One region of the Streptomyces sp. NPDC058880 genome, then DNA from elsewhere that is predicted to be linked to it. Evidence: predicted binding sites of a transcription regulator. Region 1 holds the regulator's gene; the other holds the start of a gene.
What was found. The regulator HrcA, encoded in region 1, represses chaperone genes, less so after heat shock. The targets are predictions, from matches to a motif close to TTNGCACTCNGNNNNNCNGAGTGCNAA.
Positions count from the first base shown of each region.

Region 1 (7,370 bases):
CAGGACAGAACGGCCCAGGCGGTAGGGGTGCGCCCCCGCCGCGGCGAAGACCGCGAGCTCCTCCGGGGAGACCCCGCCCTCCGGGCCGACCACCAGGACGACGGAGCCGGTGACGGGCAGCTCGGCCGTGGCCAGGGCCTGCGAGGGGGTGTCGCGGTCCTCGTGCAGGACCATCGCCAGATCGGCGTCCGCCAGCAGCGCCGCGACCTGCTTCGTGGACAGGGCCTCGGCCACCTCCGGGAAGCGGACCCGGCGGGACTGCTTGCCCGCCTCGCGGGCCGTGGCCCGCCACTTGGCGAGGGACTTGGCCCCGCGGTCGCCACGCCACTGCGTGATGCAGCGCGAGGCCTGCCAGGGCACGATCGCGTCCACGCCGGTCTCGGTCATGGTCTCGACGGCCAGCTCGCCCCGGTCCCCCTTGGGCAGGGCCTGGACCACGGTGATGCGCAGCGCGGGCTCCTCCTCCCGCCCGGCGGCGGCGACCGCCACGACGAGTCGGTCCTTGCCCTCGGCCGCCTCGACCACCGCCTCCGCCCAGCCGCCGCGGCCGTCCGTCAGGACCACCTGCTCACCCGGGTTCAGCCGCTTCACGGACACCGCGTGCCGGCCCTCCGGGCCGTCCAGGACGAACTCCGCCCCCGCGGGGACCTCTTCGACCACGAACACCGGGGCCGTCATGACGCACTCCTCATCTTCATTTCCTTCAACATCGCCTGTGCCTGCGCCAGTTCGGCCGCCAGTACCTCCACCAGCTGCGCCGCCGGCAGCGCCCGCGCGAGCCGGTGCCCCTGGCCCGCCCACAGGGCCATGCCCTGCGGGTCGCCGGCCGCCGCGGCCGCCTTGCGCAGCCCCGAGGTCAGGTGGTGGACCTGGGGGTAGGCGGCCGGGGCGTAGGGGCCGTGCTCCCGCACGAAACGGTTGACCAGCCCCCGCGCCGGCCTCCCGGAGAAGGCCCGGGTCAGCTCCGTCCGGACGAAGAGCGGGTCGGTCAGCGCCTTCTTGTGCACGGGGTCGGCGCCCGACTCCGGACACGCCAGGAAGGCCGTCCCGAGCTGCGCCGCCGCCGCGCCGGCCGCCAGCAGGGCGGCGATCTGCGCGCCGCGCATGACCCCGCCCGCGGCGACGATCGGCAGGGCGACCGCCTCCCGTACCTGCGCCACCAGCGCCAGCAGTCCGACCGCCGCCGTGCCGTCCGTCTGCGGGTCGTCCCGGTGGGTGCCCTGGTGGCCGCCCGCCTCGACGCCCTGCACGCACACGGCGTCGGCGCCCGCCCGCTGGGCGCTGCGGGCCTCCTCGGCGGAGGTCGCCGTGACGATGGTGTGGGTCCCGGCCTTGCGCAGGGCGGCGAGGACCTCGGGGGCGGGACAGCCGAAGGTGAACGACACGACCGGGACCGGGTCCTCCAGCAGGATGGCGAGCTTGGCGTCGTAGCCGTCGTCGCTGGTGCCGATGACGTCCTCCTCGGCGAGCGAGATCTCGTACCAGCTGGCCTCGCCGGCCAGCTGCCCGCGGTACGCCTCCACCGCGGCCGGGTCGACGTACCCGGTCTGCGGCATGAAGAGGTTGACGCCGAAGCGGTGCCGGGTGAGCGCCCGCACCTGCTTGATCTCCTGGTACATCCCGTCGGCGGTCTTGTAGCCGCCGGCCAGGAAACCCAGCGCGCCCGCCTCGCACACGGCGGCGACGAGCGGCGGGCAGGAAGCGCCGCCGGCCATGGGAGCCTGCACGATCGGATGGAGGGAGAGACCGTTCGCGGCGGTGGACATGGCTGCATCGTGCCACGTCCCGCCCAGGGCGCCGAATCACCGCATTCGCCTGGCATAGTCCCGTTCCCGGCGGGCGGACGGCCGGCCTCGCGGGCACGCGAAGAGCCCGGCCCGGGGTGTCCCCGGACCGGGCTCGAAAGCGGCGTCCGCCGTGCGGTCAGCGACCGTTGAAAGCATCCTTCAGACGGCTGAAGAGGCCCTGCTGGCCCGGCGCGAACTGGCCCATGGGCCGCTCCTCACCGCGCAGCTTCGCCAGCTGGCGCAGCAGTTCCTCCTGCTGGGCGTCCAGCTTGGTCGGGGTGGTGACCTCGACGTGGACGATCAGGTCTCCGCGCCCGCCGCCGCGCAGGTGGGTGACGCCGCGCCCGTGCAGCGGGATCGCTTGGCCGGACCCGGTGCCGGGCCGGATGTCGATCTCCTCCAGGCCGTCCAACGTCTCCAGCGGACATTTGGTGCCGAGCGCGGCCGCCGTCATCGGGATGGTGACGGTGCAGTGCAGGTCGTCCCCGCGCCGCTGGAAGGTCGGGTGCGCCAGTTCGTGGATCTCCACGTACAGGTCGCCGGCGGGGCCGCCGCCGGGGCCGACCTCGCCCTCGCCCGCGAGCTGGATCCGGGTGCCGTTCTCCACACCGGCCGGGATCTTGACCGTGAGGCTGCGGCGGGAGCGGATCCGGCCGTCGCCCGCGCACTCGTGGCACGGGGTCGGGACGACGGTGCCGAAGCCCTGGCACTGGGGGCAGGGGCGCGAGGTCATGACCTGGCCCAGGAAGGACCGGGTGACCTGGGAGACCTCACCGCGTCCACGGCACATGTCGCAGGTCTGCGCCGAGGTCCCGGGGGCCGCGCCCTCACCGGAGCAGGTGGTGCAGACGACGGCCGTGTCGACCTGGATGTCCTTGGTCGTCCCGAAGGCCGCCTCGTCCAGCTCCAGGTCGAGGCGGATCATGGCGTCCTGGCCGCGCCGGGTCCGCGAGCGCGGTCCGCGCTGCGAGGCCTGGCCGAAGAAGGCGTCCATGATGTCGGAGAAGTTGCCGAAGCCGCCCGCCCCGAATCCGCCGGCTCCGCCGCCGCCCGAGGAGGACAGCGGGTCGCCGCCGAGGTCGTAGACCTGCTTCTTCTGCGGGTCCGACAGCACCTCGTAGGCCGCGTTGATCTCCTTGAAGCGCTCCTGCGTCTTCGGGTCCGGATTCACATCCGGGTGGAGTTCACGCGCGAGGCGCCGGAAGGCCTTCTTGATCTCGTCCTGCGATGCGTCGCGGCGCACGCCGAGAACGGCGTAGTAGTCCGTGGCCACTTACGACTCCGCCAGGATCTGTCCGACGTAACGTGCCACTGCGCGTACCGCTCCCATCGTTCCGGGGTAGTCCATGCGGGTCGGTCCGACCACGCCGAGTTTGGCGACGGTTTCGCCGCCCGAACCGTAACCGACCGAGACGACCGACGTGGAGTTGAGCCCCTCGTAGGCGTTCTCGTGCCCGATCCTTACGGCCATTCCCGACTCGTTGGCCTCGCCGAGGAGCTTGAGGAGCACGACCTGCTCCTCCAGCGCCTCCAGCACCGGCCTGATCGTCAGGGGGAAATCGTGTCCGAAGCGGGTGAGATTGGCGGTACCGCCGATCATCAGCCGCTCCTCCGCCTCCTCGACCAGGGTTTCGAGGAGCGTCGAGAGCACGGTGGACACCGTGCCCCGGTCCTCGGCCTCGAAGGACTCGGGGAGGTCCTGGACGAGCGGGGGGACATCGGTGAAGCGCCGGCCGACGACCCGGCTGTTGAGCCGGGCCCGCAGGTCGGCCAGCGAGGCCTCGCCGAAGGGGCTCGGGCAGTCGACGAGCCGCTGCTCGACGCGCCCGGTGTCCGTGATCAGTACGAGCATCAGCCGCGCGGGGGCGAGCGAGAGCAGCTCCACGTGCCGGACGGTCGACCGGGTCAGGCTGGGGTACTGCACGACCGCGACCTGACGGGTGAGCTGCGCGAGCAGCCGCACCGTACGGCCGACGACGTCGTCGAGGTCGACGGCCCCGTCGAGGAAGTTCTGGATGGCGCGACGCTCGGGCGTCGACAGCGGCTTGACCCCCGCGAGCTTGTCGACGAAGAGGCGGTAGCCCTTGTCGGTGGGGATCCGGCCGGCGCTGGTGTGGGGCTGGGCGATGTAGCCCTCTTCCTCCAGCACCGCCATGTCGTTGCGCACGGTGGCGGGCGAGACGCCGAGCCGGTGCCGCTCGGTGAGCGCCTTGGAGCCGACCGGCTCCTCCGTCCCGACGTAGTCCTGGACGATGGCGCGCAGCACTTCGAGTCTGCGTTCGCTGAGCATCGCGCACACCTCCAGCCTGATCCGTTGCCGTGTTCTGCCGTGTTCTGCCGTTCGTTGGCACTCTGTGCGTTCGAGTGCCAGAGATCCCCCGCTCAGTGTACGGCCGGGTGGTGAGACCGTGGCAAGGGAGGCCCGCCAGGGTAGCGTCGCGGCATGGACGTGCATTGGGAAGAGGCGGGCTGGGAACGGCTCACCGCAAGGACCGGCCGGCGGCGTCTGCCGGTGTGGGACTGCACGGTGGGACTGGTGGTGGGGGACGGGTCCGTCCTCCTCGTCGACCCCGGATCGTGCGTGCGCGAGGGCACCGAGGTGCGGGCCGAGGCCGAGCGACTGACGGGCCGGAGCGTGACCCATATCGCATTCACGCACGGTCATTTCGATCACGTCCTGGGCGCGTCCGCCTTCCCCGGGGCCCAGGTCTTCGGCGCGGTCGGGCTGGCCGCGCTGCTCGCCACGGGCCGCGAGGAGCTGCGCCGGGACGCGGTGCGGCACGGGCTCGCGCAGGCGGAGGCGAGCGAGGCGGTGGACCGCCTGGTGCTGCCCGGCCACCAGGTGTCGGGCGAGTGGACCCTGGACCTGGGCGGGGTGCAGGTGCTGCTGGCCAACGTGGGGCCCGGGCACACCGGACACGACCTGGCCGTCTTCGTCGCGGGTGACCGCGAGACCGTGTTCTGCGGGGACCTGGTCGAGGAATCGGGCGAGCCGGTGGCCGGCCCGGACGCCGTGCCGCGGCAGTGGCCCGCGGCCCTGGACCGGCTCCTGGCGCTGGGCGGCGAGGACGCACTGTACGTACCCGGTCACGGAGCAGTGGTCGACGCGCGGTTCGTGCGTGCGCAACGCGCCACACTGGCGGCCCGTTCCGGCGTGTCGTAGCGGGGAGGGCCACCGCTCTCCTAGTGTCGACCGGATGCGCGAGTACTCCCCCGACCTGACCCCGCAGTGGAAGCGCCCCAAGGCCGTCCCGGAGGTCGCCGCGGACCCGGACCTGGTCGTCGAGGTGGCGGGTACGGACTTCTGCGGCGCGGTGGTGGCCTGCGAGGCGGGGACGGTGACCCTGGAGGACCGGTTCGGCAAGCGCCGGGTGTTCCCCATGGAGCCGCGGGCCTTCCTGCTGGACGGCGCGGTGGTCACCCTGGTCCGCCCGTCGCGGGGCCCGTCGGCGCCGGCCCGGACGGCATCGGGGTCGATCGCCGTCCCCGGCGCGCGGGCGCGGGTGGCCCGGGCGGGCCGGATCTACGTGGAGGGCCGCCACGACGCCGAGCTGGTGGAGCGGGTCTGGGGCGACGACCTGCGCATCGAGGGCGTCGTGGTCGAATACCTGGAGGGCGTCGACGACCTCCCCGCGGTGGTCGCGGAGTTCGGTCCGGCGCCGGACGCCCGGCTGGGGGTGCTGGTGGACCACCTGGTGCCGGGCTCGAAGGAGTCCCGTATCGCCGCCGCTGTCGCCGCCACCTCGCCCGACGTGCTGGTGGTCGGCCATCCGTACGTGGACGTCTGGCAGGCCGTGAAGCCCTCCGCGCTGGGCATCGCCGCATGGCCGGTGGTCCCGCGCGGCCAGGACTGGAAGACGGGCGTCTGCCGCGCCCTGGGCTGGCCGGAGAACACCGGGGCCGCCTGGCAGCACATCCTGTCCCGGGTGGGCTCCTACAAGGACCTGGAGCCGACCCTGCTGGGCCGCGTGGAGGAGCTCATCGACTTCGTCACGGGTGACGGCGGGGCCTGACGCCGTCGAAGGTTTCCGAAGTCGCTCGTGTCCAGCTCGATGGCGAGCAGTTCCGGCGGCAGCGGCTCGCCGCACTCCGAGACCGGCCGGGAGCGGTCCACGGCGTCGTTACCCCGACCGGCCGGGATCGTCAGCGGGGCGCACTGCGCGACGACGGGTCGGCGGCGGCCCGGGGACGGCGCGGCAGTCCGAACGAGGATCCGGTGGTCTTCACCCCGGCGGGTGATCAGTCCACCAGGTCCCGCACCACCGCATCGGCCAGCAGCCGCCCACGCAGGGTCAGCACGGCCCGCCCGGCCTCGTAGGGGCCCGGCTCCAGCAGCTCGTCGGCGAGGGCCTTGCGGGAAGCGGCCAGACCGGCCGGGGCGAGCAGGGACAGCGGGACGCCGTCCACGAGGCGCAGCTCCAGCAGGATCCGCTCCACGCGGCGGTCCTCCGCCGAGAGCAGCTCGCGCCCCGCCCCCGGGGAGCGCCCCTCGGCGAGGGCGGCGGCGTAGGCACCGGGGTGCTTGACGTTCCACCAGCGCACCCCGCCCACATGCGAGTGCGCCCCCGGTCCGGCGCCCCACCAGTCGGCGCCGCGCCAGTACAGCTCGTTGTGCAGGCAGCGCCCGGCGTCCGAGGTGGCCCAGTTCGACACCTCGTACCAGGAGTACCCCGCCTGGGCCATGACCTCGTCGGCGATCAGGTAGCGGTCGGCGTGGACGTCGTCGTCCGTCATGGGGACCTCGCCGCGGCGGATCCGGCGGGCCAGCTGGGTGCCCTCCTCGACGATCAGCGCGTAGGCACTGACGTGGTCCGGGCCGGCCCCGAGGGCGGCGGCGAGGGAGTCGCGCCAGTCCCGGTCCGTCTCGCCCGGGGTGCCGTAGATCAGGTCGAGGTTGACGTGCTCGAAGCCCGCCGCGCGGGCCTCCGCCACGCACGCCTCGGGGCGCCCGGGTGTGTGGGTGCGGTCCAGGACCTTCAGGACGTGCTGCTTGGCGCTCTGCATGCCGAACGAGATCCGGTTGAAGCCGCCGGCCCGCAGCTCCGCCAGGTAGGCCGGGTCCACGGACTCCGGATTGGCCTCCGTGGTGATCTCGGCGTCGTCGGCCAGGCCGAACTCGTCCCGGATCGCCGCGAGCATCTGTACGAGGTCCCCGGCGGGCAGCAGCGTCGGCGTGCCGCCGCCGACGAAGACGGTGCGGACGGACCTCGGGTCGTCGCCGAGCACCTTCCGTGCGAGCCGGACCTCGTCGATCAGGGTGGCGGCGTAGTTCTCGCGGGAGGCGAGCACGCCTCCCGTGCCCCGTAGCTCGGTCGCCGTGTAGGTGTTGAAGTCGCAGTACCCGCAGCGTGTGGCGCAGTACGGGACGTGCAGGTAGAACCCGAGCGGCCGCTCCCCCGCGCCCGCCAGGGCGTGCGACGGCAGCGAGCCGTCTTCGGGCATGGGTTCACCGTCGGGGAGTGCGGAAGGCATACCCCCATCATCCCGCACGCGGCAGCCCGCCCTGCCCGCCCGCCCCACGGCCGCCGGCGCCCCGGCGGGCGTGGGGCGGGGCGTGGGGTGCGGGCCGACGCCCCGCACCGC
Region 1 is NZ_JBHYMC010000022.1:61,480-68,849, reverse strand. It holds gene ACFW2G_RS15665 (16S rRNA (uracil(1498)-N(3))-methyltransferase) at 1-678, opposite strand, end outside; gene ACFW2G_RS15660 (nitronate monooxygenase) at 675-1,766, opposite strand; gene dnaJ (molecular chaperone DnaJ) at 1,924-3,060, opposite strand; gene hrcA (heat-inducible transcriptional repressor HrcA) at 3,061-4,077, opposite strand; gene ACFW2G_RS15645 (MBL fold metallo-hydrolase) at 4,231-4,950, shown strand; gene ACFW2G_RS15640 (DUF3097 domain-containing protein) at 4,985-5,800, shown strand; gene hemW (radical SAM family heme chaperone HemW) at 6,027-7,259, opposite strand.

Region 2 (7,370 bases), on a different contig from region 1:
GGAGCAGCCGGTGGTCGCGCAGCAGGGCCAGGACCGCGATGCAGGCGGCGATGCCGACCACCGTCCACAGCAGCTGGCCCGGGGCGTTGGCGTCCGAGCCCCACCGTTCGATGTAGCCCTGGTCGAGGCGGTGGATCAGTACCAGACCCAGCCCGGTCAGCAGCATGGCGAGCGGGAAGACCAGCGGATCCGCGTAGGCCGCGAAGCGGCGCACGCCCAGGTGCCCCACCAGGGACAGCAGCGTCATGGAGAGGGTGAATTCGGCGAGGCCGGGCGGGAGCTCGCCGTTCATCGCGAGGCCCGCGGCGGCGTGCCCGAAGACGGTGATGGCGATGACGAGGACGAGGAGCAGTGCCTCGGTGCGGCGGCGGGCTCCCGCCGCCGTCAGGGGCCTCAGTCCACGCACGGGATGCCGCCGCCGTCCTCGTGGGTGGAGGGCGAGGGCGAGGGCGGGGGCGAGGGCGGAGGTGCCGTCTCGCGCGCCCCCGGTGTGGAGCCGGTCGAACCGGCCTCGGCGTCCGGTGCGCCGGTGCTTGCGGAAGCCTTCGGTCCGATCTGCTCTGCAATGAGGCGCTTTATCTTCATATCGTCTACGACGTTGATGTCCTCCCCAAGGTTCCTTCCGAAGCGCTCGACGGGGAGTGTCGTGAACTGCACCCGGCCGCCGGACAGGCTCTTCGCCTGCTTCATGAACGACAGCAGGTCCCACCCTTGGTCGGTCACCACGTCCTGTTTCGCGACGTCGATCAGCCTCATCAGCTTCACGGGGTCGGTGAAGGTGCCGGCCGAGTTCAGCTTCTTCGTCGCGCCCGCGAGGAAGGCCTGCTGCCGTTTGGTCCGGTCCAGGTCCCCGCCGGCCAGACCGTGCCGCTGGCGCACGAAGGCGAGCGACTGGCGGCCGTCGAGCGTCTGCGGGCCCGCCGGGAAGTCGGCCCCCGAGTACGGGTCCTTCACGGCCCTGTTCAGGCACACCGGTACGCCGCCCAGCGCGTCCGCGAGGTGGTAGAAACCGGCCAGGTTCAGCTCGGCGAAGTGGTCGACCGGGACCCCCAGGAAGTCGCGCACCGTCGCGATCTGGGCCGCCCGTCCCGCCTCCCGGCCCTCCCGCTCCAGCTGTCGGGAGTCCTTCACGCCCTGTGCGGCGAGCTGCCCTTCCTTGCGGGCCTTCGCCAGCCCGTACGCCTTCTTGATCTTGTCCTTGCCGTGGCCGGGTATCGCGACGAAGTCGTCGCGCGGCACCGAGAAGGCCTTCGCCCGGCTGCCGTCCCCCGGTACGTGGAGCAGGATCAGGGTGTTCGCGTTGTAGCCGCCGATGTCCGAACTGCCGGCGTGCAGCTGGTCGAGGACCTCTTCCGGCAGTTTCTCGCCATTCTGGTCCCGGCGACTGTCCAGGCCGATGAGCAGGATGTTGGTGTCGCCGAACTTCGACTTCTCGGCTCCTTCGAGGGCCTTGGAGCTGCCGATTTCGGAGGCCAGGTCCCGGTAGAGGTACCAGGCGCCCCCGCCGGCCGTCACCGCCAGCGCGCAGGCCGCGACCAGCAGCGTACGGCCGAGCCGCCGGCGTCGGGACGGTCGGCGGCGTCGGGTCGTCGTCTTCCTCCGGTGCGCGCTCATGCCCGTCGATGCTGGGGCAGACCGGCTGAAGGAATCCTGAGGTTCCTGAAGGGGCGTTCAGGGCCGTCGCCCCGCCCCGACCCCGCTACGGGATCCGCAGCACCAGCCGCGCGCCCCCGGCCGGTGCGGGCAGCGCGCGTGCGTCGCCCCCGTGCTTCCGCGCGATCTCCCGGGTGATGGCCAGGCCGAGTCCGGTGCCGCCGGCGGCCCGGCTGCGGTCCGCGTCCAGCCGTACGAACCGCTCGAAGATGCGGTGCCGGTCCGCGTCCGGAATCCCCGGCCCGTCGTCCGTCACCTCCAGCACCGACCAGCCGTCCTCCACGGCGGCCCGGACGGTGACCTCCGAGCGGGCGTGCCGCAGGGCGTTGTCCACCAGGTTGGCCAGCGCCCGCTCCAGCTGCGCCGGGTCCCCGGCCGCCGGGACGGGAGCCGGCGCCTGCAGCCGTAGCGGGACCCGGGCGCTACCCCGGCGGGCCAGGTCCTCCGCGGCCAGTAGTGCGAGGTCCACCGGCTCGGTCCGGGGCGGCGGCCCGCCATCGAGGCGGGCCAGCAGCAACAGGTCCGCCGCGATCCGCTGGAGCCGCTCGGTCTCGGCCAGTGCCGCCGCGACCGACGCGCGGCCGGGGCGGTCCGCCGCCAGTGCCACCTCAAGCCGGGTCCGTACGGCCGCCAGCGGATTGCGCAGCTCGTGCGAGGCGTCCGCGGTGAACTGCCGCTGCCGGGCGTCGGCGCGCTCCAGCCGGTCGAGGGTGGCGTTGACGGTCCGCGCCAGCCGCGCGATCTCGTCCGCCCCGCCCGGGTCCGGGACCCGCCGGTCCAGCTCGCTGGCGGTGACCGAGGCCAGTTCGGTCCGGATGGCGTCCACCGGGCGCAGCGCGCGCCCGGTCACCCACCAGGCCAGGGCCGCGGCGAAGGCGATCAGCGGGGGCGCGCCCGCGAGCAGGCCGACGGCGACGGCCCGGGTCGCGTCGTCCACGTCGCCGAGGACGGTCATCGCGTACACCGTGTTCCCGCCGGGCGCCGGGACGGCGACCACCGCGCGCCGGTGCCCGCCGGGACGCTCGGGAGGGAGTACGGCCGAGCGGGAGTCCTCCCCGGGGCCGGGGCGCGGTGCGCCGTCCAGGTCGGGGGTGTGCCGCGGGTCGCCGCCGGTCGCGGCCACGGTCCGGCCGGCGGGGTCCCGTACGAGGACCAGGTCCACGCCGTTCTCGGGCGCGGGCAGCCGCCCGCCGGGCGGCGGGGTGCGGGCGTCGAGCTGGGCGGCGGCTTTGAGGGCGGCGAGCTCGGTCCGGCCGGTGGTGTTGTCGAGGAGGTTGGCCCGCAGCAGGGCGTGCATCCAGAGCCCGCCGGCGGCCAGTACGGCGGCCATGGCGAGGGCGGCGGCCGCGGCGGTGCGCCCCCGGATGCCGGGCCGCCCGCGGCGGGCGGCCCGGGTCTCGCCGGATCCGCGACGCCGCTCAGCCACCATCGGGCGCCATGCGGTAGCCGGTGCCGTGGACGGTGAGGATCGAGCGGCGTCCGAAGGGGGCGTCGATCTTCTTGCGCAGCGAGGAGACGTAGACCTCGACGATGTTCGGGTCGATGTCGTGCGGGGTGTCCCAGACCTCGTCCAGGATGTCCTGCTTGGCGACGGCGCGGCCGGGCTGCTCCATCAGGCAGGCGAGCACGCCGAGTTCGCGGGCGGTGAGCTCGATGTCCCGGTCGCCGCGGCGGCAGCGGCGGCCGCGCGGGTCCAGGACGAGGTCGCCCGCCTGGAGGGTGCCGCGGTCACAGGCTCCGGCGCGGCGGGCCAGCGCCCGGATCCGGGCGGCCAGGACCACGAAGGAGAACGGCTTGGTGAGGTAGTCGTCGGCGCCTGCGTCCAGGCCCTCGGCCTCGTCGTACTCGCCGTCCCTGGCGGTGAGCATCAGGACCGGGGTGGTGTCGCCGTGGGAGCGCATGCGGGTACAGATCGCGTGCCCGCCGGGACCCGGGAGCATCAGGTCGAGCAGGACGACGTCGTAGGGGCCGCCGGCGAGGGCGAGGTCCATGCCGCGGTGGCCGTCGTGTGCGACGTCGACCAGGTGCCCGTCGGCGGACAGGCCGCGCCGCAGGGACTCGGCGAGGCCTTCTTCGTCTTCGACCACGAGGATGCGCACCGCTCAAGCGTCACATATCGCCCGTCTTGTGCCGTACCCGGTCCCCTGTGGGGTGCTCGGCGGGGCGGTGTGGGTCCGGTCGGGGAGCGGGGCCGCCGCCGGGGCGTCTCCTCGGCTCGGCGTGTGCGGGGCGCCGTCTTCCGACGCCGCCGAGCCGCGCAGCGACCCCGCAGGGGAGGGGGATTCATGCCAGCGACCGCCGCGCACGGGACAGGGCGTCGCGGGTGGCTGCCGTCAACGCCCAGGCCGGGAAGGCCAGGGCGGTCAGGCCCAGGCCCATGGGTGCGAGGGAGGTGAGGATGCTCATCTGCACGGCCCCGTCGGCATCGGGCCCGCTGACGCGGGCGGCGACCGAAGCCTGCGGCCGCTCGTCGAAGACGCCGTCGATCCCGATCCCGCGAAGAGTGAACGATCCGTCGGCTGCGGTGAAGGAGCCCGCGCACGTCAGCGTGCGGTCCCCCATGGAATTCGGGTCGCCCCACACGCACCGCTCGGCGCTGAACCTGCCGTCCACTCCCGTCAGCTGGATGATGAGCCGCGGTACGGCCGCGTGGAACATCCAGATCCCGACGGCGAGCCCGATGGCGATCGGGACGGCGTGCACCCACCGCACACCGGAGTTTGTCCTGGTCATGTCCGGGAGAAGAGTGATCTCGAACGCATGCGCGAAGAGAGTTTCGGGGATCGAACCGGCCTCCGCGCAACGCCGGGAGGTCGGGAATTGGCACTCCGCTTGACCGAGTGCTAATCGCCGGAATAGTCTCGCACCTGGCACTCGCCCCCGGCGAGTGCCAACACAGCGACAGGCAGGTCCGGCACCCGCGACGACGGATCGACCTGGTCGCCACCTCAGACAGTTAACCCCGGATCTCCGAAGGGGGAGGTCGGACAGTGACGACCGCCAGCTCCAAGGTTGCCATCAAGCCGCTTGAGGACCGCATCGTGGTCCAGCCGCTCGACGCCGAGCAGACCACGGCCTCCGGCCTGGTCATCCCGGACACCGCGAAGGAGAAGCCCCAGGAGGGCGTCGTCCTCGCGGTCGGCCCGGGCCGCTTCGAGGACGGCCAGCGTCTCCCGCTGGACGTCACCGTCGGCGACATCGTGCTGTACAGCAAGTACGGCGGCACCGAAGTGAAGTACAGCGGCGAGGAGTACCTCGTCCTCTCGGCTCGCGACGTGCTCGCGATCGTCGAGAAGTAATTCGCTTCACAGCACTGCTTTGAGCTACGCCCCTGGTCACCCCGCTGATTGCCGGGCGGCGAGGGGCGTAGCTCGTTAAACCCGAGTTTTCGAGAGGGCTGAACCGCTCCCATGGCGAAGATCCTGAAGTTCGACGAGGACGCCCGTCGCGCCCTCGAGCGCGGCGTCAACAAGCTTGCCGACACGGTCAAGGTGACGATCGGCCCCAAGGGCCGCAACGTCGTCATCGACAAGAAGTTCGGCGCCCCCACCATCACCAACGACGGTGTCACCATCGCCCGCGAGGTCGAGCTGGACGACCCGTACGAGAACCTGGGCGCCCAGCTCGTGAAGGAGGTGGCGACCAAGACCAACGACATCGCGGGTGACGGCACCACCACCGCCACCGTGCTGGCCCAGGCGCTGGTCCGCGAGGGTCTGCGCAACGTCGCCGCGGGTGCTTCCCCGGCCGCCCTGAAGAAGGGCATCGACGCCGCGGTCAAGGCCGTCTCCGAGGACCTCCTCGCGACCGCCCGCCCGATCGAGGACAAGTCCGACATCGCCGCCGTGGCCGCGCTCTCCGCGCAGGACGCCCAGGTCGGCGAGCTCATCGCCGAGGCGATGGACAAGGTCGGCAAGGACGGTGTCATCACCGTCGAGGAGTCCAACACCTTCGGCCTGGAGCTGGAGTTCACCGAGGGCATGGCCTTCGACAAGGGCTACCTCTCCCCGTACATGGTCTCCGACCAGGAGCGTATGGAGGCCGTCCTCGACGACCCGTACATCCTGATCAACCAGGGCAAGATCTCCTCCATCCAGGACCTCCTGCCGCTGCTGGAGAAGGTCATCCAGGCGGGCGGCTCCAAGCCGCTGCTGATCATCGCCGAGGACGTCGAGGGCGAGGCGCTCTCCACCCTCGTCGTCAACAAGATCCGCGGCACCTTCAACGCGGTGGCCGTCAAGGCCCCGGGCTTCGGTGACCGCCGCAAGGCGATGCTGCAGGACATGGCCACCCTCACCGGTGCCACCGTCATCGCCGAGGAGGTCGGCCTCAAGCTCGACCAGGCCGGTCTGGACGTACTGGGTTCCGCCCGCCGCGTCACCATCTCCAAGGACGACACCACCATCGTCGACGGCGCGGGCAGCTCCGACGAGGTCCTCGGCCGCGTGAACCAGATCAAGGCCGAGATCGAGGCCACGGACTCGGACTGGGACCGCGAGAAGCTGCAGGAGCGCCTGGCGAAGCTCGCCGGCGGCGTCTGCGTCATCAAGGTCGGCGCCGCCACCGAGGTGGAGCTCAAGGAGAAGAAGCACCGCCTGGAGGACGCCATCTCCGCGACCCGCGCCGCGGTCGAGGAGGGCATCGTCTCCGGCGGTGGCTCCGCGCTCGTCCACGCGGTCAAGGTCCTCGACGGTAACCTCGGCCTGTCGGGCGACGAGGCCACCGGTGTCGCGGTCGTGCGCCGCGCCGCCGTGGAGCCGCTGCGCTGGATCGCCGAGAACGCGGGCCTTGAGGGCTACGTCATCACCTCGAAGGTCTCCGAGCTCGACAAGGGCCAGGGCTTCAACGCCGCCACCGGCGAGTACGGCGACCTGGTCAAGGCCGGCGTCATCGACCCGGTGAAGGTCACCCGTTCCGCGCTGGAGAACGCCGCCTCCATCGCCTCCCTGCTGCTCACGACCGAGACCCTGGTCGTCGAGAAGCCGGCGGAGGACGAGGGCGACGCCGGTCACGGCCACGGTCACGGCCACAGCCACTGATCGCGTTCCACGTCGAAGGCCCCGTTCCGCAGTCGCGGAGCGGGGCCTTCCCCGTGTTCGGGATTCAGGTTCCGTAGGGCGATCCGGTTCCGCCCATCTGCCGCTGCAGGGCTCCGGGGTTGTAGTGCCACCAGCCCTCGATGATCTCTCCGTCCTGACACCGGAAGGTCGTGGTCCCGGACATCTCGTACGTCTTGCCGGTCGGTGCGACCCCCATGAACTCTCCCTTGTGGGTGCCGCGCCAGTTCCACACCGTCGTGACCATGTCGCCCTCGGCCACCTGGGCCGTCGGCTCGAAGGTCATGTCGAAGGCGGCGCGCCACATCTCCACGTCGGCGTGCATGTTCTCGCGTCCGATGACGGTTGACTCCTCCTTGCTGGCGTCGTGGTCGATGTAGTTCACCGCGAAGCACTCGTCGAGGACGCCCATGTCGCCGCCCGCGACGGCTTCCTTGAACGCCCGGTTCACGAGCTGCTTGTTGAGATGCTCGTCCCGGACCACATCGAGGTTCACGAACGTGGGCATCCCCTCGCAGAGGGCCACCATCTCCTGGAACATCCGGTCCGTCTCGGGGAGCTGAGAGTTCTTCATCGCCTCCTCGTACGAGGCGAACTCCACCATGTCCACGTAGTGGTTCCGGGCCTCTCGGTCCTGGCCGATCATCGTGTGCGTGGCGG
Region 2 is NZ_JBHYMC010000014.1:77,421-84,790, forward strand. It holds gene ACFW2G_RS11350 (FtsW/RodA/SpoVE family cell cycle protein) at 1-406, opposite strand, end outside; gene ACFW2G_RS11355 (LCP family protein) at 394-1,614, opposite strand; gene ACFW2G_RS11360 (sensor histidine kinase) at 1,700-3,079, opposite strand; gene ACFW2G_RS11365 (response regulator transcription factor) at 3,072-3,752, opposite strand; gene ACFW2G_RS11370 (hypothetical protein) at 3,937-4,386, opposite strand; gene groES (co-chaperone GroES) at 4,644-4,952, shown strand; gene groL (chaperonin GroEL) at 5,064-6,692, shown strand; gene ACFW2G_RS11385 (ester cyclase) at 6,757-7,370, opposite strand, start outside.
Region 2: a site for HrcA is predicted at 4,474-4,500, ahead of groES (co-chaperone GroES). Genes of this name have one in related genera too.